One region of the Paraburkholderia sp. GAS41 genome, then DNA from elsewhere that is predicted to be linked to it. Evidence: riboswitches for the same ligand, from Rfam matches in the RefSeq annotation. Region 1 holds a riboswitch; the other holds the start of a gene.
What was found. Region 1 has a riboswitch for glycine ahead of P3T43_RS17720 (D-amino acid dehydrogenase). Riboswitches for the same ligand answer to the same signal wherever they lie in the genome.
Positions count from the first base shown of each region.

Region 2: it holds a riboswitch for glycine, as region 1 does, so the genes downstream of both, gcvT (glycine cleavage system aminomethyltransferase GcvT) here and P3T43_RS17720 (D-amino acid dehydrogenase) in region 1, are expected to answer to the same signal.

Region 1 covers NZ_JBNDMK010000012.1:13,027-23,847, forward strand. Annotated here, with positions in the region: gene P3T43_RS17690 (glutamine synthetase family protein) at 1-1,017, opposite strand, end outside; gene P3T43_RS17695 (gamma-glutamyl-gamma-aminobutyrate hydrolase family protein) at 1,028-1,843, opposite strand; gene P3T43_RS17700 (hypothetical protein) at 2,144-2,365, opposite strand; gene P3T43_RS17705 (cupin domain-containing protein) at 2,799-3,350, shown strand; gene P3T43_RS17710 (aldehyde dehydrogenase) at 3,442-4,929, shown strand; gene speB (agmatinase) at 5,060-6,025, shown strand; gene P3T43_RS17720 (D-amino acid dehydrogenase) at 6,104-7,336, opposite strand; glycine riboswitch at 7,378-7,491, opposite strand; gene P3T43_RS17725 (LysR family transcriptional regulator) at 7,803-8,711, shown strand; gene P3T43_RS17730 (nuclear transport factor 2 family protein) at 8,815-9,372, shown strand; partial or broken gene P3T43_RS17735 (SDR family NAD(P)-dependent oxidoreductase) at 9,426-10,032, shown strand; gene P3T43_RS17740 (DUF427 domain-containing protein) at 10,162-10,557, opposite strand; partial or broken gene P3T43_RS17745 (SDR family NAD(P)-dependent oxidoreductase) at 10,777-10,821, opposite strand, start outside.
Region 2 covers NZ_JBNDMK010000005.1:165,098-175,918, forward strand. Annotated here, with positions in the region: gene P3T43_RS10200 (3-methyl-2-oxobutanoate dehydrogenase (2-methylpropanoyl-transferring) subunit alpha) at 1-154, opposite strand, end outside; gene P3T43_RS10205 (FAD-dependent monooxygenase) at 483-2,093, shown strand; tRNA gene P3T43_RS10210 (tRNA-Arg) at 2,373-2,448, opposite strand; gene P3T43_RS10215 (c-type cytochrome) at 2,729-3,640, shown strand; gene P3T43_RS10220 (UvrD-helicase domain-containing protein) at 3,780-5,864, opposite strand; gene P3T43_RS10225 (oxidoreductase) at 6,098-7,150, shown strand; gene P3T43_RS10230 (hypothetical protein) at 7,379-7,729, shown strand; glycine riboswitch at 7,870-7,972, shown strand; glycine riboswitch at 8,021-8,182, shown strand; gene gcvT (glycine cleavage system aminomethyltransferase GcvT) at 8,265-9,383, shown strand; gene gcvH (glycine cleavage system protein GcvH) at 9,447-9,827, shown strand; gene gcvP (aminomethyl-transferring glycine dehydrogenase) at 9,905-10,821, shown strand, end outside.

The DNA of each region.
Region 1 (10,821 bases):
GCGCGCGGCCGGCCCCGAATGCGGAATCCGGAACCCCACCGTGCGGTTGTCGTAGCCCCACTGCACGTTGATCGGCGCGGCCATGAAGCGCGACAGACGGCGATACGAGTTGATGTACGGCGCGAAGATCGGCATCAATGCGGGGGTGTATTTCTGCAGGCCGGCGATATAGCCGTCGAACAGTTGCGTCGGCTTGCCGTCGCCACCCGTGAACAGATTCTGGCCGCTTTCTTCGTCGACGAGGCTCTGATGCATGTGCATCGCCGAGCCGGGTTCACCTTCCATCGGCTTGGCCATGAACGTCGCATACATCTTGTGACGCAAAGCCGCCTCGCGCACCGTGCGCTTGAACAGAAACACGCTATCTGCGAGCTTGAGCGGGTCGCCGTGCATGAAATTGATTTCCATCTGCGCCGCGCCGACTTCGTGAATCAGCGTGTCGACTTCGAGCTCCTGAATATCGCAGTACTCATAGATATCTTCGAAGAGCGGATCGAATTCGTTCACCGCTTCGATCGAGTACGCCTGACGGCCGGTTTCCGGACGACCCGTACGGCCGATCGGCGGTTGCAGCGGCAGATCCGGGTCCTTGTTCATGTCCACCAGGTAGAACTCGAGTTCCGGTGCGATGACCGGCTTCCAGCCCTTCGCCTTGTAGAGTTCGAGCACCTGGCGCAATACGCGGCGCGGCGAGATCGCGACCGGCGTACCGTCGAAGTGCACGCAGTCGTGAATCACCTGTGCGGTAGGGTCGACCGCCCAGGGAATGAGGCGGATGGTCGACGCATCGGGAACGCAGACCATATCCGGGTCGGTGACGCCGGTCAGGGACCCGTCTTCCGGATAATCCCCCGTGACGGTCTGGATCATCACCGCTTGCGGCAGGCGCATGGATTCGCCGGATTCGAACTTGCTGCGCGGAATGATCTTGCCGCGCGCGATCCCGGCCATGTCGGGAATGATTGCTTCGATCTCGGTGATGCGGTGTTGTTTCAGAAATTCGTCGATGTCATGCATGATTGTTCTCTCAGTTTTTGCGCGGACTGGACGCGGCTTGCGTGGCGGCGGTGGAGACCGCGCCGTGGCCGGCCCTGGTGCGCATTCGATCGCGGCAGGCATCGCCGAAGGCCTGGAAGATCGCGGTGGAGAGCGCATCGCTCGCATGCTTCCACTCGGGGTGCCACTGCACACCCAGAGCGAAGGCGCGGGCATCCTTGACGCTCACCGCTTCGATCAATCCGTCCGGCGCCGTGGCTTCGGCCACGAGGCCGTTGCCCAGCCGCTCGACGCCTTGACCGTGCAGGGAATTCACCCGCGCCTCGTGCGCTCCGGCTGCGAGGCGCTGCAGCAAGCCGCCTTGAGTCAATGCGATGAGATGCGAGGGTGCGTATTGCACGTCCAGTTCGTCTTCCTTGTTCTCGCGGTGGTCGTTCAGGCCTGTCACCGCGTGAACGCTTTGATGCAGCGTCCCGCCAAACACCACGTTCATTTCCTGAAAGCCACGACAGATGGCGAGCACGGGGACACCAGCGTCGACGGCGGCCATGATGAGCGGCAGCGTCGTCGCGTCGCGTGCGGCGTCGTGCAGCGTGCCCGGCGCGCTTGCGTGACCGCCGTAATGGTGCGGTTCGACATTCGAATAGCTGCCGGTCAGCAGCAATCCGTCCACCGTCGCCAGAATGTCGGCGGCAGCCTGACGATTGCCGAGCGCAGGCAGCAGCATCGCCAACGCCTGCGAACCGTCGACCACGGCGGCGATGTACTTCTCGCCCACCATGTGCGACGGGTGCGCTCCGTTCATCGTTCTGTCGGCGCTAATGCCGACCAGAGGTCTGGTTTGCATGACTAATTGAATGGACGTGTTTGTTCCCCGCGGGATGCGGCACGAACAACGTTTAAACAGGCGCGGCACGGTTGCGCAGCCGTGCGCAGTGCGCAAAGCCACCAGAAGTGCAGGCGGAGGTCGAAAGCGGACCATGCCGCGCGTTGCTATCAGGGAGACCGTTCGATTCAGTCTGTTGTCCGGCGCAACCCGCAAAGGTTTGGGCAGCCAGCAGGCGCAACTATGCCTGCACAAGCGCAGATACCCACGAAGGCGCGCTCAGACAAACAGGTGAACCGAACGGTAAATAGGCGGGAGGCGCTACGGCAGCAGCGAAGCGACCTCGTCCGTGCGTACGGCTATGAAAGCACGCGCAGAGACGGAATTGTGGCGTCGGACAGAACGGCGGGACAGGATCGTGAAGACGGACAGAAAGCGGCGAAACGCCAGACTGCCGTTGCTGCCGTCGGCGATGGCGCCTTCAGGACGAAGACGTCTCGCCTGACTGCGTTCCCACCTAACCAAAGGGCCTCGGACTCTCACGATTACACTCGACTAGCGACGTTGAAAGTATTGAACGCCTCGCTCCAGTAACGCACCGTGCGTTTAAAGAAACGTGACGCGGGATGATCGTCCAAGCCCTCGCGAACCAGCTTCGCTGCGTCGCAATTCACTCCGGTGAGTGTCTGTGACGTGGGCATGACGATCGCCTGTGAACCAGCATATACGAGCCAATATTGCCGTCAAATCATTTTTATAAAAGATTTATCAGGGCTTACCCGAGGTCACAGGCCGAAACACGTAGGTTGGGAATGTTCGTTGCGATAGTGAGTAATTCTAATTTCGCTCAGGGTTTGCCCTAGCAGCGGCGGCTTTAAAGTGATTAGAATATTCAACACTCGCGAGAGGCGTGGGTGACCTTTACCCGACCCTCGTGGGTTCCCTGAACCGGTTCATCCACTCTGAGAGTGCAGCGATGTCCATCGAAGTAGCGACCCGCTTGCAGTACATCCGTAAGAAGAATGGCCTGTCTCAGCGCGAGCTGGCCAAGCGGGCGGGCGTCACCAACGGCACCATTTCGTTGATCGAACAAAATCGCGTCAGCCCCTCGGTCGGCTCGCTTAAGAAGCTGCTCGAGTGCATTCCAATGAGCCTTGCGGAGTTCTTTACGTTCGAAGTCGAAGCGGACCGCTCGGTGGTATCGCGCCGCGCCGACATGCCGAATCTCGGCAACGAGTCGATCGAGTTCTATCTCGCCGGTGCAGGCGTGAAAGACCGCAACATGGGCATTCTGCGCGAGGTCTATCAGCCGCTCGCGGACACCGGTCCGGAAATGCTGGTGCATACGGGACACGAGGGCGGCGTGATCGTCAGCGGTCAGATCGAATTGACCGTCGAGGGCGCCACGTGGCTGCTCGACCCTGGTGACAGCTATTACTTCGAAAGCCGCCTGCCGCACCGTTTTCGCAATCCCAGCGCGGAACATGTCTGCGAAATCGTCTCGGCGAATTCACCCCCGAGCTTCTAGACACTCCGCGTCAACGCCGTTACGGCGCACGTGAGGGCTGCAAGCGCGGTCCGCACGTCGAACGTCGAGCGCATAACATTGAGGCATCCTGATGGAAAAAACCCTGGCATACTGGCAAGACAAAGCGGCAACGCTTTCAATCGAAGGCCGCGCGTTTATCGACGGCGAATACCGCCATGCAGCAAGCGGGCGTACCTTCGATTGCCTGAGCCCGATTGACGGCAAGCTGCTCGTCAAGGTGGCCGACAGCGCAGCCGAGGATGTGAACGCGGCGGTGGCCGCGGCGCGCTCCGCGTTCGACGCGGGCGTGTGGTCCGGGCTGAATCCGCGCAAGCGCAAAGCAATTCTGCTGCGTTGGGCGGGCTTGCTGCGCGATCATCTCGACGAACTGTCGCTGCTCGAAACGCTTGATGCGGGCAAGCCGATTGGCGATACGACTTCGGTCGATGTACCCGGCGCCGCGTATTGCGTGGAATGGTTCGCTGAAGCCATCGACAAGATCGGCGGCGAAGTCGCGCCGGCGGACCATCATCTGGTGGGACTCGTCACGCGTGAACCGATCGGCGTGGTGGCGGCGGTGGTGCCGTGGAATTTCCCGATCCTGATGGCCTCGTGGAAATTCGGCCCGGCGTTGGCCGCAGGCAATAGCGTGGTGCTGAAGCCCTCTGAAAAATCCCCGCTCACGGCGATTCGCATCGCCCAGCTCGCGTACGAGGCGGGCATTCCCGCAGGCGTGTTCAACGTCGTACCGGGTGCGGGCGAACCGGGCAAACTGCTTGCGCTGCATCCGGATGTCGACTGCCTCGCTTTCACCGGCTCGACCAACGTCGGCAAGCAGATCATGCAGTACGCCGGTCAGTCCAATCTGAAACGTGTGTGGCTCGAACTCGGCGGCAAGTCGCCGAACATCGTGATGTCCGACTGTGCGGACCTCGACCGTGCCGCCAACGCGGCGGCAGGCGCAATCTTCTACAACATGGGCGAGATGTGCACGGCGGGTTCGCGCCTGCTCGTGCATCGCGACATCAAAGACGTGTTTCTCGACAAGCTGATTGCCGCCGCGCGCAGTTATACGCCGGGCAATCCGCTCGATCCGAAGACCTCGATGGGCGCAATCGTCGATCAGGTGCAACTGGACCGCGTGCTGGGCTATATCGAAGCGGGACGCGCGGAATCGAAGCTGCTGCTCGGCGGCGGGCGCGTGAAGCACGAAACCGGCGGCTACTATATCGAGCCGACCATCTTCGACACGAAGGCGGACGCGAAGATCGCCCGCGAAGAAATCTTCGGGCCGGTGCTGTCGGTCATCACATTCGATACGGTTGAAGAAGCGATCAGGATTGCCAACGACAGCGAATATGGCCTTGCCGCCGCGGTCTGGACCTCGAACCTGACAACCGCGCACGAAGTCGCGCGCAGCCTGCGCGCCGGCACCGTGTGGGTCAATTGCTACGACGAAGGGGGCGATATGAATTTCCCGTTCGGCGGCTACAAGCAATCGGGCAACGGCCGTGACAAGTCGTTGCATGCATTGGAGAAGTACACCGAGCTTAAATCCACTCTGGTGCGGCTGCGCTAAAGGATTCGCAAGCCAGCGCGGGGGGGCAGGACTCGCACCGTCGCGTTCCCAATGAATCCGAAGCCGGGCGACACGCGCACAACTTCAGGAAAATCGCGCGTGTTGCCGGCGTGTTTTATCAGGTCGTCCCATGACTGAACTGCTCTATGGCGACGGTGCAATCCGCCGCCCGTCTCTCTACGGCTCGTCGATCGAGAACACTTACGCGGGTGTGCTGTCGTTCATGCGGCGCAAGTACACACGCGAACTGGCAGGGGCCGATGTGGTCGTTTCCGGTGTGCCGCTCGATCTGGCCACGACCTTCCGTTCCGGCGCGCGTCTCGGTCCTGCCGCGGTGCGGGCGGCGAGCGTGCAGTTGTCCGAATTACATCCCTATCCGTGGGGCTTCAACCCATTCGACGATCTCGCCGTGACGGATTATGGTGACTGCTGGTTTGATGCGCACAATCCGTTGACGATCAAACCAGCGATCGTCGAGCATGCCCGCACCATTCTGCGTTCGGATGCAAAGATGTTGACGCTAGGCGGCGATCACTACATCACCTACCCGTTGCTGATTGCGCATGCGGAGAAGTATGGCAAGCCGTTGTCGCTGATTCACTTCGACGCCCACTGCGACACCTGGGCCGACGACAGTCCGGACAGCCTGAATCACGGCTCGATGTTCTACAAGGCGGTGAAAGACGGCCTGATCGATCCGAAGACCTCGGTGCAGGTCGGCATCCGTACGTGGAACGACGACTTCATGGGTATCAACATCCTCGACGCGGCGTGGGTGCACGAACATGGCACGCGTGCGGCGGTGGAGCGGATCATGTCGATTGTCGGGGAACGTCCCGCGTATCTGACCTTCGATATCGATTGTCTCGATCCGGCCTTTGCACCGGGCACGGGTACGCCGGTTGCCGGCGGGTTGTCGTCGGCGCAGGGGTTGGCTATCGTGCGTGGTCTCAGTGGCGTGAACCTGATCGGCGCGGATGTCGTGGAAGTGGCGCCCGCGTACGATCAGAGCGAAATCACCGCGATTGCCGCCGCACACATAGCCTGCGACCTGCTTTGCCTATGGCGGCAACGCAAGGTCGCTGAAGCGCGTTAGCGGGTTGGGTGGGTTGGGTGGATTTAGCGGCCTTGCGGCCCGCGTCAGCCCGCGAAGAATGCTTCGCGGAGCTGACGATCAGGTTCGCGATACGCGCGTCGCCGCGATCACATCGGCTACGCCTGCGGCGGTCGCCGCCGAAAGCGTCCAGCCAAGATGCCCATGTCCGGTGTTATAGAACACACCGGGCAGGCGGCCTTTACCCACTTTCGGCAACATGCTCGGCAGCATCGGCCGTAAGCCGGCCCATGGGATCACGCGCGACGTATTGACCTGCGGAAAATGTCGGCGAGTCCATTCAGTCAGCGGCGCAATACGCTCAGCGCGAATGTCGCGATTGAAGCCGTTGATTTCAGCGGTGCCGGCCACGCGGAAGCGGTCGCTGCCGAGGCGGCTCGTGACGATCTTCGCGCTGTCGTCGAGCAGACTGACCCACGGTGCGCCGTGTTGGCTCGCGGCGTCGTCGAGACAAACCGTGATGGAATAGCCTTTGACAGGGTAGATATTGACGCGGTCGCCGAGCATCGACGCGAATTCGCGGCTCTGCACGCCGGCACAGACCACGACCTGCGCAAACGTCTGCTGAAACGGCTCGCCCGCTTGCCTCGCGTCGATGCTGAAGCTGCCTGCGCGGCCGGGCGTGATCGACGTGATCTCCGTGTCGTAACGGAATTCGACGCCAAGACGCTCGCATGCCTGCGCGAGGCCACGTGTGAACTTGTGGATGTCGCCGGTCGAATCGGACGGGGTGAAGAAGCCACCATGGAAGGCACCGTCGAGTGCCGGTTCGATCTGGCGAATATCCGCCACGCTCACCGGGTTGCGTTCGAGTCCGCCTTCGTTGAGCAGCGCGTTGACTTTAGCCGCCGCGTCGAATTCCTTGCCGGTCTTGTAGACGTGCAGAATGCCGCGCCGTTCGAGGTCGAAATCGATCTGCTCGCGCGCCGCAATCGAAAACAGATGCTCGCGCGCGGCAATCGCCAGTCGCACGGTTTCGATGGTGTTCGCACGGTAATGCGGAATCTGCCGCAAAAATTCGCCCATCCACGAATACTTGTGCCAGCTCGGCAGCGGATTGAGCAGCAGCGGTGCGTCGCGGGTCAGCATCCAGCGCAGGCCTTTGACGACGGTTGCCGTGCGGTTCCACACCTCGGCATTGCTAACCGACAACTGGCCGCCGTTGGCGAAGGAGGTTTCCATCGCGGCATAGCGGTGGCGTTCGAACACGGTAACGTTGAAGCCGCGTTGCGCGAGGGCGTAAGCGGTCGTGACGCCGGTAATGCCGGCGCCAATGATGGCGATGCTTGACATGTCATGGTCCAGAGTAAGTGAGCACGGCCGTTTCCGGCTTCCATGCCCCATCTGTCCATGTACCTGAGAGTTTCTTTTCGCGCGCATCCCGTTGCCGGGCGGGCGAAAATCCCCTTCGGTGGGCGCGTAAAGCGCCGCTCTCCAGATGTTCCCGCTGGGCGGTCCTTGTGCCTGAGAGTTTCCGGGGCGGTTGCTCCGTCGGCGCCGTCAACGCATTGCTGCGTGACAGTCTCTCCCGCGACAGCGTGTAGAACGGCGTAACGGTAGCGGTTGCCAATCATTCCGGCAAGTGATTTTTTGCGGGTTGGCAGCTCTGCGGTTTCGCTGATGCGTTCAAAGCGGGCGTGCCGCCTCGATGCAATCCGGCTGCTGCGCGATGGCGGTTCGCCCGGCATATATTTGCGCATCACGCATCAATCGTATAGCCTTGCTTCGGCATCCCGCCTCAAACCAGTTATCGGGCACCGTGAAGGATATCCTCTCCCTCAAGCTGTACACCCGCGTCGCGCGGCTCGGTAGCTTCTCGGCTGCAGCGCGCGAATTCGGGCTGTCGCAATCGCAGGTATCGCGCATCATCGCCGACCTCGAAAGCGACCTGGGGGCGCGTTTGCTGACGCGTACCACGCGAGCAGTCGTATTGACCGATGCAGGCGCCGAGTTTTTGTCGCGTCTCGACCCAATCCTCACGGCGCTCGAGGACGCCGGTCAGAGCGTGCGCGAAGGCAGCGAACTGCGTGGCATGTTGCGCATGAGCATGCCGAGCAGCGTGGCGATCCGCGAAGTGATCCCGCGTGTCGCGCCGTTTCTTGCGCGTCATCCGGAATTGCGGCTGCAGATGCTGCTGGGCGATCGTCCGCAGGATCTGGTTAGAGACGCGGTGGATGTCGCCATCCGGCTCGGAAATCTCGTCGATTCGAGCGCCACCGCAAGGCTGATGACGCACATTCAGCGGGTCATCATCGCGGCGCCTGAGTACATCGAACGTCACGGTGCGCCGGCCACGCCCGATGAGCTGAAACAGCACCGCATCGTTGGCGGACCGGCGTCGGTGGTCCCGGCGGGCTGGAAATTTTCACGCGGGGACGAGGACGTGACGGTCGAGCTCGAAGCGCATTTTTCAACCAACGAGAACGAGGGCGCGGTGGCTGCGGCGATCGCAGGGATCGGTATCACTTCCACCAGCGAATGGGCCTGCCGCCGCGAGCTTGCCGATGGCTCGCTCGTCAGGCTGCTGGTCGAATGGCAAACCGCCGACATTCCGGTGCACGCATTCTTTCCCATGGGCCGGGCCACCCGCGCTGCGGGACGCGCGGTCGTCGAATACCTCACGGCTGATTTCAGGCGCGAAGAACGCGCTGGCTCATTTCGCGTCTGACGATTCTTTTCGCACTGCCAGATGCTCGACGCGGGTAGGCGACCAGGCGCCGCCGTCAGTTGCGCCATCTATGCATCCCATACATAAAAGATAGCGAAAACCGATGGCTACCGCCGTCGGCATTCCGCCGTTATCTTTCTCTTCACCACGCCGCCAGAAGGGAAGTGAAACGACAACGACACGCTCCGTCCATGAGCCTCGCCAATCTCAGACTTCCGCCGGGCCGCGATTCGATTCACTCACTTTGATCGAGACCGACATGAGCAAAACCACCCCTAAACAGAACAGGGCCCTTGTTCTCGAAGCGTTCGATACGCTTTTCAACAAGCGCGACTATGCCGCTGCCGAACGCTTCTGGTCGGACCGCTACATTCAACATAGCGCGCATATCGCGCCGGGACGTGAAGGGCTGTTTGCCCTGATCCGCACGCTACCTGACACGTTGCGTTACGAGAATCAGCTGATCGTGGCCGAAGGCGATTATGTGATCGCACACGGGCGTTTCTCGGGTAGCGGCAGGCCGGCCGCGTGGATCGCAGCAGACGTGGTCCGCTTTGAAGACGGCAAGCTCGCCGAACACTGGGACGTATTGCAGGACGAAGCCACCCAGGCGGAATCCGTCAGTGGACTGCCGATGTTCGGTGACCGGTTTCCCGCTTAAGCGCTGCACGAATCCACCTGCACAACCCTTGCAATTTTTTTAAGGACTCCATCATGAAACTCAGCGGAAACACGATCTTTATCACTGGCGGCGGCTCGGGCATTGGCCGTGGACTGGCCGAAGCGCTGCATCAGCGGGGCAACAAGGTCATCATCGGCGGACGCCGGCGCAGCCATGTCGACGAGGTGGTGGCGGCGAACCCCGGCATGGCGGCAATCGAGCTGGATATTACCGACGCCGGAAGTATCGAACGGGTCGCGGCCCAGTTGATCAAGGACCATCCGGCCCTCAACGTGCTGATCAACAACGCGGGCGTCATGCAGCCGGACACAGCGCATGGCCTTGACGTCGGTGTATTCGTCGACCAAGGCCGCGCTGCATTCGTACGTCATGTCACAACGCTTCATGCTGCGCGATACCACGGTGCGTGTGCTCGAAATCGCACCGCCGTGGGTGCGCACCGACCTGATGAACAGCCGCGAGGCCGAACAGGCGATGCCGCTGGACGCGTATATCGAGGAAACCATCGACGTCCTCGCAAGCGGATCGGATGAGGTACTGGTCGAAGGCGCGAAGCTGTTCCGGGGCAATCCGGGGCCGGGCGAGCATGATGTGGTGAACGGCTTCAACGCGCAGATGGTGGAGGTATTCTCCGCTTGATCTGCCTCCGGGCTTGCGCGCCTATGTTCAGTACGACAGACTGGGCAATGGATGTTGTTACTGGCCCGGTTTTGCGCGAGCGGTCAGCCGATGTGGCCGCTCGCGCTGCACTTCATTGCGCTGCGGCGCTCAGGCTTGCACTTCGATCGCGTCGACCCGGTCAGGGTAGAAGGCGAGGTAAGCCTTGATGGGTTCGACTGCCGCATACGGGTTTTCATACGTCCAGACCGCGTTCACCGAGCGCTCGCCGCCAGCCGGAATCGAGTAATACGAGCAATCGCCCTTGTAGGGGCAGTAGGTAGCATGCGTGGTGCGCTCCAGCAGGCTCATGTCCACGTCCTTACGCGGGATGTACAGGACGGCTGGGTAGGCGGCCTCGCGCAGCGTCACCGCTTCGCGGGTATCGGCGATCACCTTGCCGGCCAGCTTGACCACGATATGCGCCGGATTCGGCTCGATGGTGATCGGATGGTCCGGACCGGGCACCTTGACAGTTTTGGCGGCGGGATTGGGGTTGCTTGACATCGAAACACTCCTTGAGTTGATCGCCGTATGCACACGCAAGTGCGAGGCGAAGCCGGTATGGCGGGCCGCGGCCGCTCAGGCGGCAAACGGCATGAAGTCGAGACATGCGCGTTCGTCCGCGCCTGTCACCATGATGGGGCCTTTGAAGATTTTGCGCAGGAGCAATGCCGCGGCCGGCGGCCGAGCCTCGACCCGCGCTTCAGGTTTTCACTGGTTCGATCAGAGTTTCGAGCCGCCGTCGACGTGCAAGGTGTCGCCCGTCAC
Region 2 (10,821 bases), on a different contig from region 1:
GGGCGAGATCGCTGGTATCGATGGCGCTGACGTCGATGGGCGGTTTGCGCACCGAGCCGGCGGGGGAGAGATGAAGATAGGAAAAGTCGGTTCTGCAGCCAGGGCGCCCGGTCGGCTCCGGCACATGCAGACGCAACGGCTCATGCAAGCTCATTATGTTGTCTCCACGCTTGATTGTGTCTCACGCTGATAGGCAGCTTGCCGGGGGTAGCCGGACAAACGCCAAAGCCAGCGCGTGTTGTAGCGCGCGCTGATCTCTTAGGAGTGTAGGTCAAGCGGTGGGTGCGGGCCGATGTCCAAGTCGCTCAATCGGGATGAGCAGATTTGCCATGTTGCAGTGCGGGGGGACGCGAGACTCAGCCTTCGCATGTCGCGAATAGAATGATTCGGATTCTGGCACTAGTATCTGTTGTGCAACCCCGCAGCCCTCTGCCTATGCGCCTCCCTCTCGCCGGCTGCGAATTGACCGTCAGGAGCAAGACATGGAAGACGTGGAGGTACTGGTCGTTGGCGCCGGTCCGGTCGGCCTGCTGCTGGGCACCGAATTGCAGCGCGATGGCGTGGCGGTCAAGGTGATCGACAGGATGCCGCGCAGAGATTTTTTCTGTAAGGCGCTCGGCGTGACAACACGCACGCTCGAGATTTTCGACGATCTCGGCATCGTCGATCGTGCCATCGAGGCAGGCACATGGATCACCGGTGTCGAAACGTGGGTCGACGGCGCAAAGGTGCCCGCGCGCTCCATGGACGTACCGGATGAAGGGCTGCCGTACGGCTCGCTATCCCTTGCGCAATACGAGACGGAGCGCCTGCTCGAAGCGGCGTTCGCAGAGCGCGGCGGCCAGGTGCGATACGGTTATACGCTGGACCGCTTCATCGACCACGGCGAGGTGGTCGAGGCGTTTTTGACGGGATCGCAAGGCGAGACCCTCAGTGTGCGTTGCAAATGGCTGGTCGGCTGCGACGGTGCGCACAGCAAGGTCCGCGCGGGGCTGGGCCTGAACTTCGAAGGTGAGCAATATCCGCAGACCTTCGCACTCGCCGACCTCGATGTGGACTGGTCGTATCCGCGCGGGCCGATGTATCGATTCGAGTGGACGGATCCCGCACGGGCGAAAACCAGTGTCGCGGCGGTGCCGGTTCGCGGTTCCGCAAAGCGCTACCGGCTCTCGATGATCGTGCCCGAGGAACTTGCCGCGACGCTCGCGACGGCCGGAACACCCGACTTCGAGACGATGCGCAGCCTGCTATTGCCGTCGTTGCCGGAGGGCACGCAGCTATCGTCGATGCGCTGGTCGTCGGTGTACCGGGTGAGTCATCGGATCGCGTCCGCGTATGGGTGCGGCCGGGTGTTCATTGCCGGCGACGCTGCCCACATTCATCCGCCGGTGGGCGGCCAGGGCATGAACACGGGACTGCAGGATGCGCACAACCTTGCGTGGAAACTGGCCCACGTCGCGAAAGGCCTGTCCGGTGCCGCATTGCTCGACAGTTACCACGCGGAACGGCATCCCGTGGGCGTCGATGTCGTCAAATCGACCAGCGCGGCGCTCAATGCCGTGCTCGCGCGGCAGGCCGCGAATCCGGCAATGCGTGAGACTCAACTGCTGATTTCCTATCGTGGGAGCGCGATTGTGATGGATCTGTGTGCCGAGGCCGATGCCGATCCCGCGGCTCCCGCGCCAGGTGACCGGCTGCCCGATGCGCGTGGCCTGACGCAGCGTTTCGTCGGCCACTCAAGGCGGCTGCATGAGTACATCGGGCGGGGGAAGCATACGCTTGTGGGCTATATCGACAAGGCCGAGCAATATGACGCTTTTATCGACGGGTGTCGTGCGCTATCGACGGCTTTGGCCGGGGCTGTATCAGCGGTGCTCGTTACGGCGCCGGGTTGCGAAGTGCCGGCTTCTGAGGTTATGACGACGCTGACGGACGCATCGGGCGATTTCGTGACCGCGTATCGGGCTAAGGGCGGTACTGCGTGGATTGTCAGGCCGGATGGTTATGTTGGGTGGAGAAGTAGCGGGTGTTCTGGTGTTGGAATTAGAAGCTGGGTGGAGCGGCTCAGCGGGGAAGTCAGCCGGGCAAACTGAAACGGCCATGGGTGCGGTATGCACGACGAAACGGCTGCACAGGCGGGCACCGTAAATTGAACGACGGCGCCGCGAGGCTGGCTCGCGCTTGCTTACAGTCGGCTGCGGTGCGTATTGAAGAGAATGGCGAAGTCTGTGTGAAAGTCCAGACAACTGATACGCGGAGAAAGCGTTTAAGGCGGGGATTTTTTGTGGCTGCTCGTATTGCCCACAGAAGTCGTGTGCGACGTCTGTAGCGTAACGCCACACCAGAGAAACCGCTGAAAGCCTTACGGCTATTGGTGCGCCCGGCTGGGATCGAACCAGCAACCCCTGCCTTCGGAGGGCAGTACTCTATCCATTGAGCTACGGGCGCTTCAACACGAAAGCGCCACGAAAGCAGCGCCAAAGCGAGACCGAGAGGATACCCGGTTTCCCGCGGCCCGTCCACCGACCGCCCTGCGAAGGCCCCCGCCAACGCCCGCGCCCCGCCACCGCCCGATCGCGCAAATTCGGGTAAACGCCCGCTGAAGACCCCTAGCCACCGCTCGCCGCCGCCGAAGCTCTGCGTCTATAATCGTCCGTGGCTAAATAAACAATAAGGTCATTGGCGTCACGCTGTACCGCTCACAATACCCACGGGAGACGAGACAAGCATGAGCGAAGCACCCAATCACGAAGCCCCGATTAAAACTCCAGCACAGCTGATTGTGGCGATCATCGCCAGTTTTGCTATCCCGATCGTCATCATCGTCCTGCTCGCGGCCTACGCCGACAACTGGACCCGCATCGGCGCCGGGACCGATAGTCTCTCCGACGCCGAGGTCAGTGCGCGCATTGCACCACTTGCCCAGGTCGACATTCACGACGCCAACGCACCGCGCGTCTACAAGACCGGCGAGGAAGTCTACAAGGCGGTCTGCTCGGCCTGTCACGCCACTGGCGCGGCCGGCGCACCGAAATTCACCAACTCCGCCGACTGGGCGCCGCGCATCGCGCAGGGCTTCGACACGCTCTGGCACACGGCCTTGACCGGCAAGGGCGCGATGCCCCCGCGCGGCGGCACCAGCCCGGACGACTATAGCGACTACGAGATTGCCCGCGCCGTCGTTTATATGGCGAACAATTCGGGCGGCAACTTTGCCGAACCACCGGTGCCAACCGCGGCACAAGCCGCCGCAGGCGCGGCAGCAGCCGCCGCGGAAGCCCCCGCGTCGGGCGCAGCGGCAGACGCGAGCGCCGCGGCCTCCCAGGCTGCGGCCGCGCTTGCCGCCATTGCCAGCGCACCGGCCGCGCCGCCCGCCGGCGGTGCCCCGAGTGCAGACAACGCGCAGGCCGGCAAGGCACTCTACGAGCAGGTTTGCCAGGCCTGCCACGCCGCGGGCGTACTCAACGCGCCGAAGTTCGGCGACAAGACGGCTTGGGCACCGCGTCTCAAGGACCCGATGGACACGATTTACAACTATGCGCTGCACGGCAAGGGCGCCATGCCGCCCAAAGGCGGCTCGACTGCGTCCGACGCCGACGTGAAGGCCGCCGTCGATTACATGGTCAGCGCGGCCAAATAAGCGGCACTTCGGTTGGGCGGGCGGTACCGCTGAAAAAAATCCCTGCTCCGTGGCAAAACGGGCAGGGATTTTTTACGTACCCATGTTACGCGATGGGTCAGCGGAGGCGCCGAACCCGCCACGCCGAACTCACTTGCAATCAAGGCTTCTGCAACAAAGCCTTGAGACTTGCGAGGCGATCCTTCGGCGACATCGGCGCTTCCTCCGCCGTCGGCGGGGGCGCCTCGTCCAGGCCCATCTCGGGGATAAACCGCGACGGCTCGCACACCACCGTTTCCCGGGCGCGCTTCCGTTTCTTGCACCAGTTCAGATGCAAGCTGCGCTGCGCCCGCGTGATCGCCACGTACATCAGCCGGCGTTCTTCCTCGATGCGCGCGTCGTCGATCGGCGCGTCGTCGGAGCCGCCGCGGTGCGGCATGATGCCTTCCTCGACACCCACCAGAAACACGTGCGGATACTCGAGCCCCTTCGACGCATGCACCGTCGACAGCCGCACCGCATCCGGATCTTCCTCTTTGCCTTCCAGCATCGACATCAACGCGACCGTCTGGATCAGACCGAGCAGGCTCTTGCCGGTATCCGCGAGACCGTCGGCGTTGTCGTAGCCGGTTGCCTCGGAGCCCGCCGCAGGCTCCGGTTTGGTGCCCTTGCGCTTCAGCCACTCGGTAAACTCCAGCACGTTCTGCCATTTCGACTGCGCCTGGCGCTCGTCGAACGCGTCGTACAGATACGCCTCGTAGTGGATCGCGTCCATCAGGTCGTTGAGCACTTCGGAGGCCGGATCCTTGTCCGCGCGGTCGGTGAGGCGCTGCATGAAATCGCAGAAGGTCCGCAACGGCTCGACCTGGCGCGCCGACAGCCGCGCCTCGATGCCGCCCATGTACACCGCCTCGAACAGCGACACCTTCGCCTGACCCGCGAACGAGCCGAGCGCTTCGAGCGTCGTGTTGCCCACCCCACGGCGCGGCGTGGTGATGGCGCGGATGAACGCGGGATCGTCGTCGGCATTGGCGATCAGGCGCAGATACGCGCAGATATCCTTGATCTCGGCCTTGTCGAAGAACGACTGCCCGCCCGACAGCACATACGGAATCCGCTCGCGCCGCAGCACCTGTTCGAAAATGCGCGCCTGGAAATTGCCGCGATACAGGATCGCGTAGTCGCGGAACTGCGCCCGCCGCTCGAATTTGTGCGCCGACAGGCGGAACACCACGGATTCGGCTTCGTGCTCTTCGTCGTTGCAACCGGTCACGGTGATCGTGTCGCCCATGCCGTGTTCGGACCACAGCTTCTTCTCGAACAGCTTCGGGTTGTTCGCGATCACGTTGTTCGCAGCGGTCAGGATGCGCACCGTCGAGCGGTAGTTCTGCTCGAGCTTGATCAGATGCAGCTTCGGGAAATCCTTGCTGAGCTGGCCCAGATTTTCGAGCGTCGCGCCGCGCCAGCCGTAAATGGCCTGATCGTCGTCGCCCACCGCCGTGAATGCCGCGCGCGGCCCGGCGAGCAGCTTCACGAGTTCGTACTGGCACGCATTCGTGTCCTGGTACTCGTCGATCAGCAGATAGCGCAGCTTGTTCTGCCAGCGCTCGCGCACCTGCTCGTTCTTCGCGAAGAGCTCGGCGGGCACGCGGATCAGATCGTCGAAATCCACCGCCTGATAGGCGTGCAGCGTTGCCACGTAATTACGGTAGACAATCGCCGCCTGATGCTCGTCCTCGTTCGCGGCAATCGTCATCGCCTCTTCCGGCATGATCATGCCGTTCTTCCACAGCGAGATGATCGACTGGATCTTGCGGATGAACCCCTTGTCCGTCGAGCCGACCTGTTCCTGGATCATGCCGAAGCAGTCGTCCGAATCCATGATCGAAAACTGCGGCTTCAGGCCGACATGCTCGGCTTCCTGGCGCAGGATCTGCACGCCCAGCGAGTGGAAGGTACACACCGTCAACTGGTTCACGGGGACCTTGCGGCCTTCCTTGCCCGGCGTGGTCAGCGTCTTGCCTTCGAGCAGTTTGCCAACGCGCTCGCGCATTTCCGCCGCCGCCTTGTTGGTGAAGGTCACGGCGGCGATATGGCGCGGTTCGAAGCCTTTGACTTCGATCAGGTGGGCAATTTTCTGCGTAATCACGCGCGTCTTGCCACTGCCGGCGCCGGCGAGCACGAGACAGGGACCATCGAGATAGCGCACCGCTTCGTTTTGGGCGGGGTTCAGGCCTGCGGACATCGTCTGTGGATGGGGTCTTACGGTTGAGGGGGGAACTGCGGCGGCAGATCGGCCAGGCCGATCCGCGCGAGAGGAGGGATGTTAACACGAAGCCCGGGCGTGCCCCGCGAGCGCGGCCCCGCGATCCAGCCCTTTGCAAGCCGTACAAGCGCCGCGCGGGACATGCCACAATTACAGGCCGCGCGCCGCCGCCGCGGTGGCAAAGCGGCGCGCCCTTTTTGCAGGAAACTCACATGTCTGCACCGCTGAAAACAGGATTGATGGGTTACGGTTTTGCCGGCGCGACCTTCCACGCGCCGGTCATCGAACACTGCGGCCGGGCCACCGTGGCGGCGATCGCCACCAGCAAGGCCGAGCAGGCGCGCGCCGACTACCCGCGCGCCAACGTCGTGCCCGATCTCGAAGCCCTGCTCGCGCTCGACGACATCGAATGCGTGGTGATCGCAACGCCCAACGACACTCACTTCGAACTGGCCAAACGCACGCTCGAAGCCGGCAAGCACGTCGTGGTCGACAAGCCGGTCACGCTGACCGCCACGGAAGCCATGACGCTCGCCAATCTGGCGCTCGCCCGCCGCCTCACCTTCGCGCCGTTTCACAACCGCCGCTGGGACGGCGATTTCCTCACCGTCCGCGATCTGCTCGCGAGCGGCGAGTTGGGCCGCGTCACGCATTACGAATCGCATTTCGACCGCTTCCGTCCCGATGTGCGACCGCGCTGGCGTGAAGAAGCGTCGCGCGGCGGCGGCCTGCTGTTCGATCTCGGCCCGCATCTGATCGACCAGGCGCTCGCGCTGTTCGGCCCGCCGGCCACCGTGTCGGCCACCGTCAAAACGGCTCGCGACGGCGGCGGCGCGCCTGACTACGTGCATCTGCAACTCGGCTACGACGGCCTCGAAGTGGTGCTGCATGCCAGCGCCCTCACCGCTCTCGCGCCGCCGCGCTTTGCGATTGACGGCACACGCGGCAGTTACATCAAAGGCGAACTGGATACTCAGGAAGATCAGCTGAAAGCTGGTCTACGCCCGGGCGACGCCGGTTTCGCCGGCGGTAACGCGCCCGGTCTGCTGCGCGTGCTGGGCGCGAACAATCAGGAAGTCGAGCGCGCCTTGCCGACTCGCGACGGCGACTACGTCGGCTTCTACCAGGCGCTCGCCGCCACGATCCAGGACGGCGAGCGTTTCCCGGTCAGTCCGCAGGACGCCGTCGACGTCATGACGATCATCGAACTGGCCGCGCGCAGCGAAGCCGAAGGACAACGCCTGCCATTCGAGCGAATCCGCTGAGATTGCCGCGCAAGTCATCGCAAGTCACGGCTTACACGACGGTAACTGCTGCCAACAGTTCCGAAAGGAGCGCTCCGTTACAATCTGTTGCGCGATTCGGGTCATCGGGTAGTCACGGCTAGCCGTTGCTATCCGGTATCGATCTGACCATCGATCCGCCGCAACTTTATTGCACGGGACCGGAGCCACCGCCAAGGTGCTCCCTCCGGTCCACAAAGGAGAACAGGTATGCAACGTTTCATCCGTGCGCTGGCTGGCTGCGCGCTGGTTTCTTCCCTCGCGGCCTGCGTGGTGACGCAGCCGCAGGCACCGGCACCGCGTCCAGACGCACACGAAATCGCCGTACAACGTCTCAGGCAAGTCGACGGCCGTACCGACAATCTGAGCCGCCGTATCGACGCGCACGTCAACGCGGGCGTGTACCCGCCGCCGCAAGGTGGCGCACTGCATCACCGCCTCGACGAGATCCGTCAGGAAGCCCATGACATGGCGGTCCAGCATGGCGGCGGCCTGTCCAGCGACGAACAGCGCGTGCTGAATCAGGAACTCGACGGCGCGGCTCGCGCAATCGGCGAATAAGCCGTTCGGCAATCTGCCATTGCGGCATCGGCGCGGGGTTGCTCCCCGCGCCTTTTTTTGGCGTGCGCCGCGTGCATCGCACCACCGCGCGTCCCTCTGAAGCCTCCATTTGACAAGCCTCCGGGCCTCGCGTACATTCGCCGCACGCGTCGGGAGAGCGTGCTGGCCGCGGTTGTTTTCGCAGGCCGCACCGCCGAAGGGGCACACCCGCAAACTCTCAGGCAAAAGGACCGACCGCGTCGAAGAACCCGTCTGATACCGGCATGGTCCGGACTTCCATCAGGCACTGGTTTTTCGCACTCTGGAGAGCGGCAGTAGCCACCGGCGTCGACCATCATCGAGCCAGGCAAGCTGCCCACCGAAGGGGCGAGCGTTGCACCGGGTCGGCTTGCCAAGGCTTGCAGACCCGCACGGCAGCGCAATCTCTCAGGTATCGAGGACAGAGGGGTCATGCATGGCATCGTTCGCAGGCATTCCGGCCGCGAGGGATCAAGCCGCATGGCCTTTTTGTTTCGCGAGACTGCCTGAGGCCCCGATGACCGAACTCAAACACACCCCGCTTAACGCCACCCATCGCGCGCTGAATGCCCGCATGGTCGATTTCGGCGGCTGGGACATGCCCGTCAACTACGGCTCGCAGATCGACGAACATCGCGCCGTGCGCACCGACGCCGGCATGTTCGACGTATCCCACATGTGCGTGGTCGATTTCACCGGCGAGCGCGTACGCGCCTTCTTCGAGCACGCGCTGGCCAACAATGTCGGCAAGCTGCAAACGGCGGGCCGCGCGCTCTATTCCTGTCTGCTGAATCCGGACGGCGGCGTGATCGACGATCTGATCGCCTATTTCTTCAGCGAAGATCACTTCCGCCTGGTGGTCAACGCCGCCACCGCCGAGAAGGACATCGCCTGGTTCACCAGGCTCAATACCGAAGGCAGCTACGGCCTGACCATTACGCCGCGCCGCGATCTGTCGATCGTCGCCGTGCAGGGCCCGAACGCCCGCGACAAGGTCTGGCAGGTCGCGCCGTCCGCGCGCTCCTCGACCGAGTTGCTCAAGCCGTTCAACGCCGCCATCGTCGACAACACGCCGTTTGGTGAATTGATGATCGCCCGCACCGGCTACACCGGCGAAGACGGTTTCGAAATCGTCCTGCCGGCTACTTCGGTCTGCGAGTTCTGGGATGCTTTGGTGCGCCAGGGCGTGCGCCCCGCCGGTCTCGGCGCGCGCGACACGCTGCGTCTCGAAGCCGGCATGAATCTCTACGGCCAGGACATGGACGACAACGTCTCGCCGTTGGACGCCGGTCTCGCCTGGACCGTGGATCTGGTTTCGCCGCGCGATTTCGTCGGCAAGTCGAAGCTCGAAGCAGACGGTTGCCAGTGCGCTTTCGTCGGCCTGATCCTGCAAAAGGAAAACGGCAAGGCGGGCGGCGTGCTGCGCGCCCATCAGAAGGTGGTCACGCCGCACGGCGACGGTGAAATCACGAGCGGCACGTTCTCGCCCACCATGCAGGAATCCATTGCCTTCGCCCGCGTGCCGAAGGAAGTGAAGCCCGGCGATATCGTTCACGTGCAAATCCGTGACAAAGCCCTTCCCGCAAGCGTGGTAAAACTGCCATTCGTGCGCAACGGAAAAGTGCTTGCCGCTTAACGTCCGTTGCGCGCGCGCCCCCTCTTTTAGATTTTTACCGAACCCACCGCATAGGAGCATCCGATGAGCATCCCGGCCGATCTGAAATATACCGAATCGCACGAATGGGTCCGCACTGAAGCAGACGGTACGCTGACGGTCGGCATCACCGACCACGCGCAGGAAGCGCTCGGCGACATCGTCTTCTTCGAAGTCCAGGCACTGGGCAAGACCGTGAGCGCCGGCGACACCGTCGCGGTCATCGAATCCGTGAAAGCCGCTTCCGACATCTACGCGCCGGTCTCGGGCGAAATCATCGAAGCGAACACGGCCGTGGCCGACACACCCGACTCGGTCAACAGCGCGCCGTATGAAAGCTGGCTGTTCAAGGTCAAGCCGGCAGCCGGCGCCACGCAAGAACGCCTGATCGACGCCGACGCCTATACGAAGGCCATCGGCGCCTAAGCGTTTTTCAACACCCGTATCAACCGTCAGGTGCGGCGTCCGACGAACGCGGACGGCCGCACCGCCAGGAACACCTCATGAAGCTCGAACACCCGGATCGTCTGATGAACCGCACTCCTCTCTCGCTCGCCGCGCTCGAAGTGCATGACGCCTTTGCTGAACGGCACATCGGCCCGGATTCGGCCGACCAGCAAGCGATGCTCGAAGCCCTCGGCTTCGCATCGCGCGCCGCGCTGATCGACGCCGTGATTCCGCAGACGATCCGCCGCAGCGAAGCGCTGCCGCTCGGCCCCTTTGCCCAGCCCAGGAGCGAAGCCGAAGCGCTCGCCGCGCTGCGCGAACTGGCGGACAAGAACCAGGTGTTCCGCTCGTATATCGGGCAGGGCTATTACAACGCGCACACGCCGACGGTGATCCTGCGCAATGTGCTCGAAAACCCGGCCTGGTACACGGCTTACACGCCGTATCAGCCGGAAATCTCGCAAGGCCGTCTCGAAGCGCTGCTGAATTTCCAGCAGATGATCATCGACCTGACGGGTCTCGCCATTTCCAACGCCTCGCTGCTCGACGAGGCCACGGCCGCCGCCGAGGCGATGACGCTGCTGCAACGCGTGGGCAAGCCGAAATCGAACATTTTCTACGTCGCCGACGACGTCCTGCCGCAAACCATCGAAGTGGTGAAGACGCGCGCCACGCCAGTCGGCATCGAAGTGAAGGTCGGTCCGGCTGCGGACGCGGCCAGCGCCAACGCCTTCGGCGTGCTGCTGCAATACCCGGGCGTGAACGGCGATGTGCGCGACTACCGCGCGCTGGCTGACGCGATCCATGCTGCAGGCGGCCACGTGGTCGCCGCGGCCGATCTGCTCGCCCTCACCATGCTCACGCCGCCGGGCGAATGGGGCGCGGACGTGGCCGTCGGCAACACGCAGCGCTTTGGTGTGCCGGTTGGCTTCGGCGGTCCGCACGCAGCGTATCTGGCCGTGCGCGACGAATT